Regions from separate parts of the Paenibacillus intestini genome, predicted to be linked through region 2. Evidence: a T-box and tRNA genes for the amino acid it is inferred to sense, from the RefSeq annotation. Region 2 holds a T-box; the other holds one or more tRNA genes.
The links. The T-box of region 2 lies ahead of leuS (leucine--tRNA ligase). A T-box ahead of a tRNA ligase gene usually reads a tRNA of that ligase, here a tRNA-Leu.
Positions count from the first base shown of each region.

Region 1: it encodes a tRNA-Leu, which carries the amino acid that the T-box ahead of leuS (leucine--tRNA ligase) is inferred to sense. The anticodon was not compared.

Region 1 is NZ_JAURUN010000002.1:552,307-558,050, reverse strand. It holds gene J2T16_RS07650 (C40 family peptidase) at 1-366, opposite strand, end outside; cyclic di-AMP (ydaO/yuaA leader) riboswitch at 372-503, opposite strand; gene pelA (pectate lyase) at 879-1,832, shown strand; tRNA gene J2T16_RS07640 (tRNA-Leu) at 2,032-2,116, shown strand; gene xynC (glucuronoarabinoxylan endo-1,4-beta-xylanase XynC) at 2,309-3,994, opposite strand; gene J2T16_RS07630 (extracellular solute-binding protein) at 4,363-5,709, shown strand.
Region 2 is NZ_JAURUN010000003.1:386,530-392,273, forward strand. It holds gene J2T16_RS10965 (CvfB family protein) at 1-652, shown strand, start outside; gene J2T16_RS10970 (class I SAM-dependent DNA methyltransferase) at 864-1,634, shown strand; gene J2T16_RS10975 (phosphotransferase family protein) at 1,867-2,823, shown strand; T-box leader at 2,937-3,189, shown strand; gene leuS (leucine--tRNA ligase) at 3,264-5,708, shown strand; gene comER (late competence protein ComER) at 5,689-5,744, opposite strand, start outside.

The DNA.
Region 1 (5,744 bases), on a different contig from region 2:
GCTGACACCTTTGCTGCTGGAGGCATGTGCGAATTGACCTCCACCGATGTATACTCCTGTATGTGAGATGCCTCTACCTGTTGTGTTGAAGAAGACCAGATCTCCTGTACGAATGCTTGCTTTGGAGACAGGTGTTCCGGCTTTCGCTTGTTGTTGCGACGTGCGAGGGAGCTCAATGCTATATTTGTTGAAAAGATATCTCATAAACCCGGAACAATCGAAGCCAGCCATGGTTGTGCCGCCCCATTTGTACGGGATGCCTGTCATATTGTTAACCATCGTATTAATTGTGCTTGCCTCTGTGCTTGTTGCCCCGGATGTAAATAGTACAGCAGCCCCAAAAATGGAAATAATCAGTTTTTTCAAAATCAATGTTCTCCCTTCGATGCCTACGGAGTTAGCTAAGGGTTCGGTAGAAGGTTCCCTATATTTCCTATGTATAAGAATAATTCACCCAAAATGGTTCCCCCGTTTTCAATCCTGAAACTCGGCAAATGAATAATTAAGTTTTTGTAACTATTTGAAACTATATTGCATAAATGCGTAATTGTCAAACCTGTTTAAAGGTGTTCATTTAGCCTCAATGTTAGCGGAATTATCGATTTTAGTTATCATTTTGTTGAAATTAGGGAGTTAAAGATTACAAAAAAGTCATTTGTGTTTCATATGAGAGAACTTGGATAATAAACAAGATTGTTATGAGCTAAAAAGGAAACCATTCTGTTTAACAAATTTTTTTGGTTTGTTGCATATATTGACAAAAATATATTTATTGCATATTATAACCATATTAAATACATAATTTGTATTTAAATTGTTTTCATTGGAATATATGTGATATAAGTAATCAAATTTGTGAATGGGGAGAGTGTTGTCGAGTGAAAGCAAAAAAATTAGTAACATTTGTACTGGCGTGTTCTATGGTATTCTCCGTAGCGGGAATGGCTATCCTTCCTGTACCGACCGTATCGGCAGCTGATGCTTCCGGTACAACGGCGAGTATGTCCGATATCTTAAAGAATCAGCGCCCCGATGGAGGCTGGAGAAAAGATTACAGTCAGACGTCAGGTGAATGGGCCAAATCAACGATCGATAACAAAGCTACATACTCAGAAATCAGAAGGCTAGCAAGTGAATTCAAAAAAACAAATGATCCGCGATACTCTGCTGCAGCGGTCAAGGGCATCAACTTTTTGCTTAATATGCAGTATTCCAATGGCGGTTGGCCTCAAGTCTATCAAAGTTCCGGCTATCATAAACATATTACCTATAATGATGATGCGATGATTAATGTGATGTACATGCTTGATGAAGTCGCAGGACGTAAGGGGAACTTCTCCTTTATCGACAGTTCTCTTGCAAATCGCAGTAAAAATGCAGTTTCCAAAGGAGTCGATGCTATCCTGAATACCCAGGTGGTATCCGGTGGGAAGTTAACGGCCTGGGGACAACAGCATGATTCCAGTTCACTTAGACCTGCGGGAGCCAGAATCTATGAAGTGCCTTCATTAACGGCAGGTGAAAGCGTGAACATTGTGAAGTTTCTGAAAACGAGACCGGCTAATTCAAGAATCACTGCATCTATCAAAGGTGCCGAAGCCTGGTTTAATAAAGTGAAAATTACAGGATATCGGTATGAGAGAGCGAATGGGGATAGCCGAATTATTGCTGATTCCAGTGCATCACCGATTTGGGCACGTTTCTATGAACTCGGTACGGACAAACCGATCTTTGTGGGACGTGATGGCGTTGTGAAATATAAGCTGAGCGATATAGAAAAGGAAAGAAGAGGCGGTTATGCATGGTACGGCAACTGGCCGTCCAAGCTGTAGAAAATTGTTTATTTAACCAATTTTCTAATAAGTCCACTACTTACGGATATATAAGCTTAATCTGAAGCAGGCCTGATAAGTGCGAATCGGATACATATCTGTTTCGCACTTATTTGGTGATGAATAGTTGTTGACATGTTAAACTACGCGTGGTATATTATTTCTTGTCGCCGATATTAGTTGGAAAGATACAATATATGCGGTCGTGGCGGAATTGGCAGACGCGCACGGTTCAGGTCCGTGTGGGCTAACCCCCCGTGGAGGTTCGAGTCCTCTCGACCGCATTAGATAGAAAAAGACCTCTTAGCAATAGCCTAAGAGGTCTTTTTCTATCTAATGATATAAAGAACAATCAACAGTCTTTAATTACAGTATTGTCTCAAAATAGACGAGTAGAGCAACTTAGGTCTATTCCACATGGGAGCTTGGCTACTTTTTGCCCAGCTAAAAAAGAAAAAGGTTTAGAATTAGATAACTTATGATGCTGCTGTCACCGTAATGTTATCAATGTTGGGTCCCTCTGTACCTGTTGTTACGATTCGGAGTGTATTCGTACCTGAATTCATAGGTACTTGAATTGTTTTTTCACCCCAAGTAGACCAGCTTCCTGTTTGAGTAAAGGGCTCATTACTGAGTACTTTTGTGCCATTAACATAAATATCTAGAGTCCGCGTACCACTTTCCAAAGCGTAACGAAACTTTACATTTTTGGTGCCTGTGATTGTGTTATTGATATCATTCCATTGGATTGCGGAGCCTGTATAAGCGTTGAAGTTAACATATCCAGAACCGGTGAAGCCCGGATAAGCTGTTTCAATGACTGCATCCGTAAGTGTTGTTCCTGTTTCGGCCTCATATGTGGTGCCCGTGCCTACATTGCCGCCACCGTTGCCGCCAGTAATATTAGCAACAAATGTTGTTACACTCTGTGCTGGGAGTTGAGCTGTGAATGCGCCATTGGAAACGTTAATTGGTGCAAGACTTGCCAGATTACGACTGCTGTCTGTTACATATGAAGATACAGTGGACGCATTGCCATTTTGCAACACAAAGCGTTGACTTTTTGCCGAAGTGCTGCGGTTAATGGCTACGATGACGACCTTGTTATCACCTTTGTAAGCGGACACGTAAGTATTTGTATCCGGATTTTTGGAAGCATCTACTCTGACATAGCCTGGGCGAACAAATTTGGAGAAATGGGCCATATTGTATCCGCGCTTACTGATTGTACCGTCTTCCTTCATTGGTCCATATTGCCTGCGGATATACCACCATACATAGGCTTGGAAGTCGCCTTCAACCATGGCATTATGCATGTGGTAGGAGACGTCTAAGGCTTCCGGCCAGCGGTCAGCGGAATTGTTGTCACTGTTTGGATAGTACACTTCGGTCATCCAAAGCTCTTTGCCAGCTCCTTTCTGTTTGAAAAGAGGATAGGCAAAATTGTTGACCTGTGTTCCATACAAATGCGCTCCCAAAATGTCCATGTTAGCAAGTGCCTGTGGATCATTCAGGATTGGGTCGGATATGTTTTTCAGGTATTGGAAGGATTCTGGAGCCATGACTTTGGTACCTTGGATGCTACCTGCATTTTCTTTCATGAAACGCAGGATTTCCTGTGGAGTCCACCAGGTCCAGTCATGGGCATAATCCGGTTCATTTTGAACGGATATGGCATACAGATTCACGCCGTTATTTTTCATAAATGTTACAAAGTCATTCAGATGTTGTGCGTAAGCAGCGTATTTGTCATAACGTAACCGCTTAGCATTGGTATCACCATTTCGATTAAACGTCTCAACCATGCTGCTTGGAGGGTTCCAAGGCGAGGCAAAAACGATAGCTCCCTTTTCAATCGCACGTTTGGCTGTAGCAACTTCAAGAGCCCAATTATTGGGGTTCGGGTCTACCCAGATTCGGAGTACAGAGAATCCTAGCTGATTCTGACCATTTCCGAAAGCGGTTTCACGTTGTGCTGCAGTTAAGTCACCAACCCAAACCGGATGGTTGATACCACCAAAGCCACGGATTACTTGTTTTTCCGAGGATAAGTTGATGTTGGCGTCACTTGCTGCAGATACGTTGGTTGGAGTCAACATTAGGGGGAGGGCAGTTAAGCAGGCTAACAACAGGTTGACTGATTTTTTAAATTTAAACTTCATCTTCAATGTGTTCACTCTCCTCAATATAAGTGACTTGCGAAAGCCTGGACAAGAAAAATAAATTTCTCGGCATAACTTCGAAAAGGGAGGCATCACATCCTCTCAGAAACGATTGGGATAGATCTTTTGACAAAAAAAAGGATTTGTTTTGTAAATTCTACTATATTATTCCTGTAAAAAATACCCGATATATTGCAGTTGTTTGTAATTTTTTATGTTTTTTTGACTCGAATGCTATTTTCATAGGATAACAGCGCTGTTTAAAATTTATGTCAACCGGTTGACATATTGAATCATCAGCGTTTATGATAAAGCTGTATTCAAAATGTAAACGCATTCATAACAAACATCAGGGGGGAAGTTAAGAAATGAAAAAGATGTGGGTACCGTTTGTTGGCGTATTGATACTGATGTTGGTCATTACCGCCTGTTCCTCGGGTAAAACAACGGATTCTTCAGCAAAGGGCTCTGACAAACAGGCTGGAGAGGCTTCAAAAGAGGTGAAATTGACCTTTTTTAACACATCCGCAGAAGTCAACGGTGTTTTTGAGAAATTGTTCAAGACGTATCATGAGCTGCATCCTGAGGTAACCATTGAGCTTATTCCTACCCCGATTGGTGGAGCGCAGCTGGAGAAGTTCCAATCCTTGCTTGCTTCAGGCAATCCGGCAACAATTGCCAATCTGGATGCAGGCACAATCTTGCAATATAAAGACAAATTCCTCAATCTGGATTCGGAAAAGTCAACGTATGAAGGGTTAACGAAGCCTGGTGCGGTAGATGGAGCGCTACTGGATGGTCAGTTTTTGGGTATCCCTTGGACAGCACAGGGGTATGGCCTTTTATACAATAAACGGGTTGTAGAAGAGGCGATGGGTGGCTCTTTTGATCCAAACAGCATTAAAACTCGTGACGATCTGGAAGCTGTTTTCAAAAAAGTAGAGGCGACTGGCAAAGCACCTGTCATGCTTCATGGCGCAGACTGGTCACTTGGAGCGCATTATCTGGGACTTACCTATTCTCTTCAATCGAGCAACGTGGAAGACAATCGTAAGTTCGTGAAGGACTTGGAAAATGGAACTGCGAAGCTCACGGACAATGCTGCATTTAACGGATTAATCGATACCTTCGATCTGCTGAAAAAATACAACGCACGTAGTAAAGATCCACTCGTGGCAGATTACACCAAGGATAGTACGGATTTCGCCAAAGGAGATGCGGCTTTTTATTTCATGGGTGACTGGACATGGGCTGTTATAGGTAATCTGGAAGGCCGCGACAAAGAGTTTGGCATTATCCCTGTTCCGATTAGCAACAACCCTGAAGATTACGGAAATACTCAAGTAGCTTACAGTGAACCGAAACTCTTTGCTATTGATAATTCAGGTTCTACGGAAGAACAACAGACTGCAGCCAAAGCATTCATTCAGTGGATGGTGACGAGTGATGAGGGGCAGGATGCGATTGTAGCGCAAATGGGGTTGGCACTGCCATACAAAGACGTCAAAGTGAAAAGCAGTAACATTTTATCTGAAGCAGTGAGTAGTTACGTAGACCAAGGTAAAGTGTTGAATATCAGTGTGATTAATTATTTACCACAGGATTATTGGGCAAAGACGGGTGCATCTATGCAAAAATATTTGGCTGGTGTAATTGATCGAAATGGACTGGCAGAGGAAGTGCAAGCTTACTGGGCTAGTCAGGCAGGAAAATAGAATTATAAACGTTCGAAAGGGGATGTGCATCCATA
Region 2 (5,744 bases):
CCTTGGCTGCTTCCTGGAAATGGGTCTTGGTCGCCAGTTGTTGCTTCCAATCCGTGAGTTGCCTGAACTTGAAGAACTGCGTCCCCAAGTTGGGGATGAGGTGTTCGTGATCATGGAGCATGACAAGCAAGGACGTCTGCGTGCCAAATTGGCCGGAGAACGTGAACTTGCTCCGCTTGCCTTCCACGCGCCAACCACATGGTTGAATGAGTGGGTGGAAGCTCTGGTGTACAAGCCGCTTCAGATGGGTACATTTGTACTTGTTGATGGTGGTGTGCTTGGTTTTGGAGCGATTGGCATGATCCATTCTTCGGAGCGCAGTCATATGCTTCGTTTGGGTGAAAAGGTGAAATGTCGGGTTACGCTGGTGCGTGAAGACGGTCGTGTAAATTTGGCGATGACACAACGCAAAGAAGTTGGGCGTAACGAAGACGCAGACAAGCTGCTTGCTTTTATGAAAGAGCGCCCTATGGGCGGCATGCCTTATTCCGATGCGACACCGCCAGATATTATCAAGCAACGTTTTGGCATTAGTAAATCCGCGTTCAAACGTGCTCTCGGTAAGCTGATGAAAGATGGCTTGGTGGTACAAAAGGAAAACTGGACGTACTTGTCTGATTCTGCGCCAAAATCACAGCAGGAAGAGAAGTAGACACAGGCGAGGCATAGCCGAATACAGCATGGATGTTTCGAGTTAGAGCATTCATTTTGGTTGAAATGTTGCATGTATCATGGAGCCGATGCTTTATGCATCGGTTTAAGTAAGGCAGGGCCAGACTGGGTAAACACCGGAAGCCCTGCTTTTTAGTTTGAATTTTGATCCGATCCGATGAGGAAAATGAAATTGAAAGTGCGGTGCCGACATGTCTTACCGGAAATTTGCCTACGTTTACGATGAATTAATGGAAGATATGCCTTATCCGGACTGGATAAGGTTTGCAAGAACAGCTTGGGAACAACATGGCATGCCCATAAGTGTGGCTGAGCTTGGCTGCGGAACGGGGTCCATTACGATCCCGCTGGTGAACTCTGGCTTTGAAGTGACGGGTATTGATCTCTCCGCAGATATGTTATCTGTTGCGCGTAGCAAAATGGAAGCGACACCTCAGGGACACCGTCTGTACAGGGAAGGCAGTGTACGCTGGGTACAGCAGGATATGCGGGAGTGGAGAGTGCCTGAACCTGTAGACTCGGTCATTTCGTTCTGCGATTGCGTGAACTATTTGCTGGAATCTGAAGATGTCACTCGAACATTCGAGCGGACGTATGAAATGCTGAAGCCGGGAGGTACATTCTTGTTTGATGTACACCATCCAAATACCTTGATTCGGTATGATGAGGAACAGCCGTTTGTGTTAGATGAACGCTCAGTCTCATATATCTGGACGTGTGATTTTGATCAGGAGCGGTGTGAGATTGAGCATCATCTGAGCATTTTTTCTAGATTGGATGAGGGCAACAGAGATACGTATCAGCGATTCGAAGAAGTTCATACGCAACGCGCTTATGATCCAGACTGGATGAAGCTTGAATTAAGCAAAGCGGGTTTCCGGGATGTGAAGGTGTATGCAGACTTTGAGTGGAAAGAAGCTGGAGATCACGCACAGCGTCTGTTCTACGTGGCTGTAAAATGATTGTTTAAAGAGAAAATTATAATGAGCGACGCTAAACTAATTTATATGAATATGAATATGAATAAGAAACTGTCCTTGTGCAGCGTGTAAGTATGTTGCTCGAGGCAGTTTTTTTGAACATATATGATAAAAAGTATTGCCGCTTGAAGCAAAGAGAGACATAATGAATGAAAAAAGGAAAGCGTTTTCTTAACATGCAAACTATATTTCAATCACAGGGAGAGTTGTAGAGATGGAAAGTACATATAAAACGAGATTGTCCAAAGAACAGCTGGATCAGATCATTAAGCATCACCTTGCTGTAACGATTCAAGATTACGAGGAAATGATCGATGGCTGGGCAAACCATGCTTATAAAATTTTTCTTGACGATGGACGAAAAGTTGTCCTAAAAATCGCACCTGCGGCTACGACCAATCTAATGCGCTGTGAACAGGATTTAATGACGGCTGAAGTGGAAGCACTCCAGCTTGTTGCTGAGCTTAAGGATGTTCCTGTGCCTCTGGTACTCGCATATGATGCTTCACTACTCATGGCTCCCGCGCAGTATTTCATTATGGAGTTTATGCCCGGGGTTCCATACAACCAGGTGAAAGAAGATTTTACTGCCGAAGATCAGGAAGTGGTTGAACAGCAGTTAGGCTGGTACAACCAGCGAATTAACGAGATTAAGGGAGAGCGGTTTGGTTATTTTTCCGGAAAGGACAGACAACGTGCGACGTGGAGAGAAGCTTTCTTGATGCTCATGCATGATATGCTTGCAGATGGTGAAGAGGCAGGGGTTGATATCGGCATCGATTACAATGAGCTGAGACGGTTGATTGATGAGAAATCAGATGCACTGGATGAAGTGACAGAACCTTCCCTGATTAGCTGGGATCTGTGGGATGGCAATGTGCTGGTCCAGGATAAGCAAATTACGGCCATTATTGATTTTGAACGCTCATTATGGGGCGATCCGCTAATGGAGCATTATTTCAGTCATTTTAACTATACTCCGGGTTTTCTCAAAGGATATGGACGTGAGGTTGAGACAGAGAACGAGCGGAAGCGCAGAAGTTTATATGATTTGTATTTTGATCTTGCGCTCCGAATTGAATGTGATTACCGTAAGTATGATAACAAGGAGCATATCGAATCTACGATCCGTAATTTGCAGGAAGGCATTGAACGGTTTAGAAAAATGTGAGAATGCCAGTTGACATGTGAAGGGCAATAAAGTCTGACTTGAGAGAAAGAGATTGTGACATGTCATATTGACTTTGAGCTTGCATTTTTATATAATGCTTCCTATATTGTATACATATTTCGATGATAAGGATCAGTAGTGGGTGCTGTACATGACAGAGAGTCGGCGGTTGGTGCAAGCCGATTGACAGTATTTTGCGAACTCGCCTTGGAGAAATGCGGTGATTACAAAGTTCTATGCCTTGGGTGCAGGACTGGAAATCCGCATCGGTTAACCGCCGTTACAGGTCTAAAGGGAGTGGATGACGAAGCACGTTCGTCCGCTAACTAGGGTGGTACCACGGGAATTCAACCTCTCGTCCCTAGCGCTGCAAACGCTACGGGATGCTGAGGTTTTTTTTGTTGTTATAAAGCGCGTATAACCTGAAGGAGGAATTATAGATGAGTGAGAATCATCAGCCGAAGCACGGCTATCAGCCGCAAGTGATGGAGAAAAGTTGGCAGCAATATTGGGATGACAACAAAACGTTTAAAACAGGTGAGGACCCGTCCAAACCGAAGTTTTATGCACTGGATATGTTCCCATATCCGTCCGGTTCAGGACTGCACGTAGGTCACCCGGAAGGATATACTGCAACTGATATCGTATCCCGTTACAAACGGATGCGTGGATACAATGTGCTGCACCCAATGGGCTGGGACGCTTTTGGTCTGCCAGCAGAGCAGCACGCACTGGATACGGGGGAGCACCCGCGTCATATCACATTCCGCAACATTGACAATTTCCGTCGTCAGATCAAATCTCTCGGATTCTCATATGACTGGGATCGTGAGATCAGTACAACAGACCCTGAGTATTACAAATGGACACAGTGGATCTTTATTCAGCTGTACAATAAAGGGTTGGCCTATGTCGATGAAGTGCCGGTGAACTGGTGTGAAGCATTGGGCACGGTTCTGGCGAACGAAGAGGTTATTGACGGTAAGAGTGAACGTGGCGGACACCCGGTTGTACGTAAACCGATGCGTCAATGGGTACTGAAAATTACGGAATACGCAGAGCGTTTGCTGGAAGATCTGGAAGAGCTGGACTGGTCGGAAAGCATCAAGGATATGCAGCGTAACTGGATCGGCAAATCGACCGGGGCTGAAGTGGTTTTTGCCATCGAAGGCCGTGAAGAAGTAATCAAAGTATTCACAACCCGTGCAGATACATTGTTCGGTGCAAGTTTTGCCGTTCTGGCTCCAGAGCACGAATTGGTTGACGCGATTACATCCGAAGAACAGCGTGAGGCAGTGAAAGCTTATCAGGAGCAGGCTGCGCGTAAGAGTGATCTGGAACGTACGGACTTGGCAAAAGACAAAACAGGTGTGTTCACAGGTGTATATGCGATCAATCCGGTTAACGGAGCGAAGCTGCCGATCTGGATTGCTGACTATGTACTTGCTGGCTATGGTACAGGAGCTGTTATGGCTGTTCCGGGCCACGATGCACGTGACTGGGAATTCGCGAAGCAGTTTGACCTGAATATCATTGAAGTCATTGCCGGCGGAGATGTTACAAAAGAGGCGTATACAGGTGACGGCGCACATGTGAACTCCGATTTCCTGAACGGTTTGAACAATGAAGAAGCTGCGGCGAAAATGATCGCTTGGCTCGAAGAGAACGGCAAAGGACAAGGAAAAACAACGTACCGTCTGCGCGACTGGCTGTTCAGCCGTCAACGTTATTGGGGAGAGCCGATTCCGATTCTGCATCTGGAGGACGGGACGATGAAGACTGTGCCAGAAGATCAATTGCCACTGTTGCTGCCTGACATTGACCAGATCAAACCTTCAGGTACAGGGGAATCCCCACTGGCAAACGTGACCGATTGGGTAAATACGGTTGATCCGGAAACGGGTATGAAAGCTCGCCGTGAAACTAACACGATGCCACAATGGGCGGGAAGCTGCTGGTATTACCTGCGGTTTATCGATCCGCACAATGACAAGGAACTGATCTCACAGGAGAAACAACAGCAATGGTTGCCAGTTGACCTGTACATCGGTGGGGCAGAACATGCTGTACTACACTTGTTGTATGCTCGTTTCTGGCACAAAGTGCTGTATGATCTGGGTGTCGTACACACGAAAGAGCCGTTCCATAAGCTGGTTAACCAAGGTATGATTCTGGGAACCAACAATGAGAAAATGAGTAAATCTCGCGGTAATGTCATCAACCCGGATGAGATTGTTAACGAATTCGGTGCAGATACACTGCGTCTCTATGAGATGTTTATGGGTCCTCTGGAAGCGACTAAACCTTGGAACGCAAACGGGGTAGAGGGAATGTATCGTTTCCTGTCACGCGTATGGCGCCTGTTCATTAACGAAGATACTGGTGCGATTAATGAGAAAATTACAGCTGACGGTGGAACCGACGAGTTCAAACGCACAGCACACAAAACGATTAAAAAAGTGACGGAAGATCTGGAACATCTGCGCTTCAACACGGCGATCAGCCAATTGATGATCTTCATCAACGACGCGTACAAAGCAGAGACGCTGCCTCGCGAAGCGATGGAGAACTTCGTTCAATTGCTGTCACCTCTGGCGCCGCATATGGCAGAGGAACTGTGGAATCGTCTTGGACACGAGGGTGGAATCTCTTACGTAGCTTGGCCTGCATACGATGAGTCCATGACTGTGGATGCAGAAGTGGAAATCGTAGTTCAAGTGAACGGCAAAATTGTAACTCGTGCGACGATCGCGAAGGATCTGGATGCACAGGGAATGCAGGACTACACGATGGAACTTGCACCTGTGAAACAGGCGCTGGAAGGCAAGACTATTCGCAAAGTCATTGCCGTTCCAGGCAAACTGGTTAATATTGTTGCCGGTTAATCTCGCTGGCACGGAATACCTCATCCAGTTTGACTA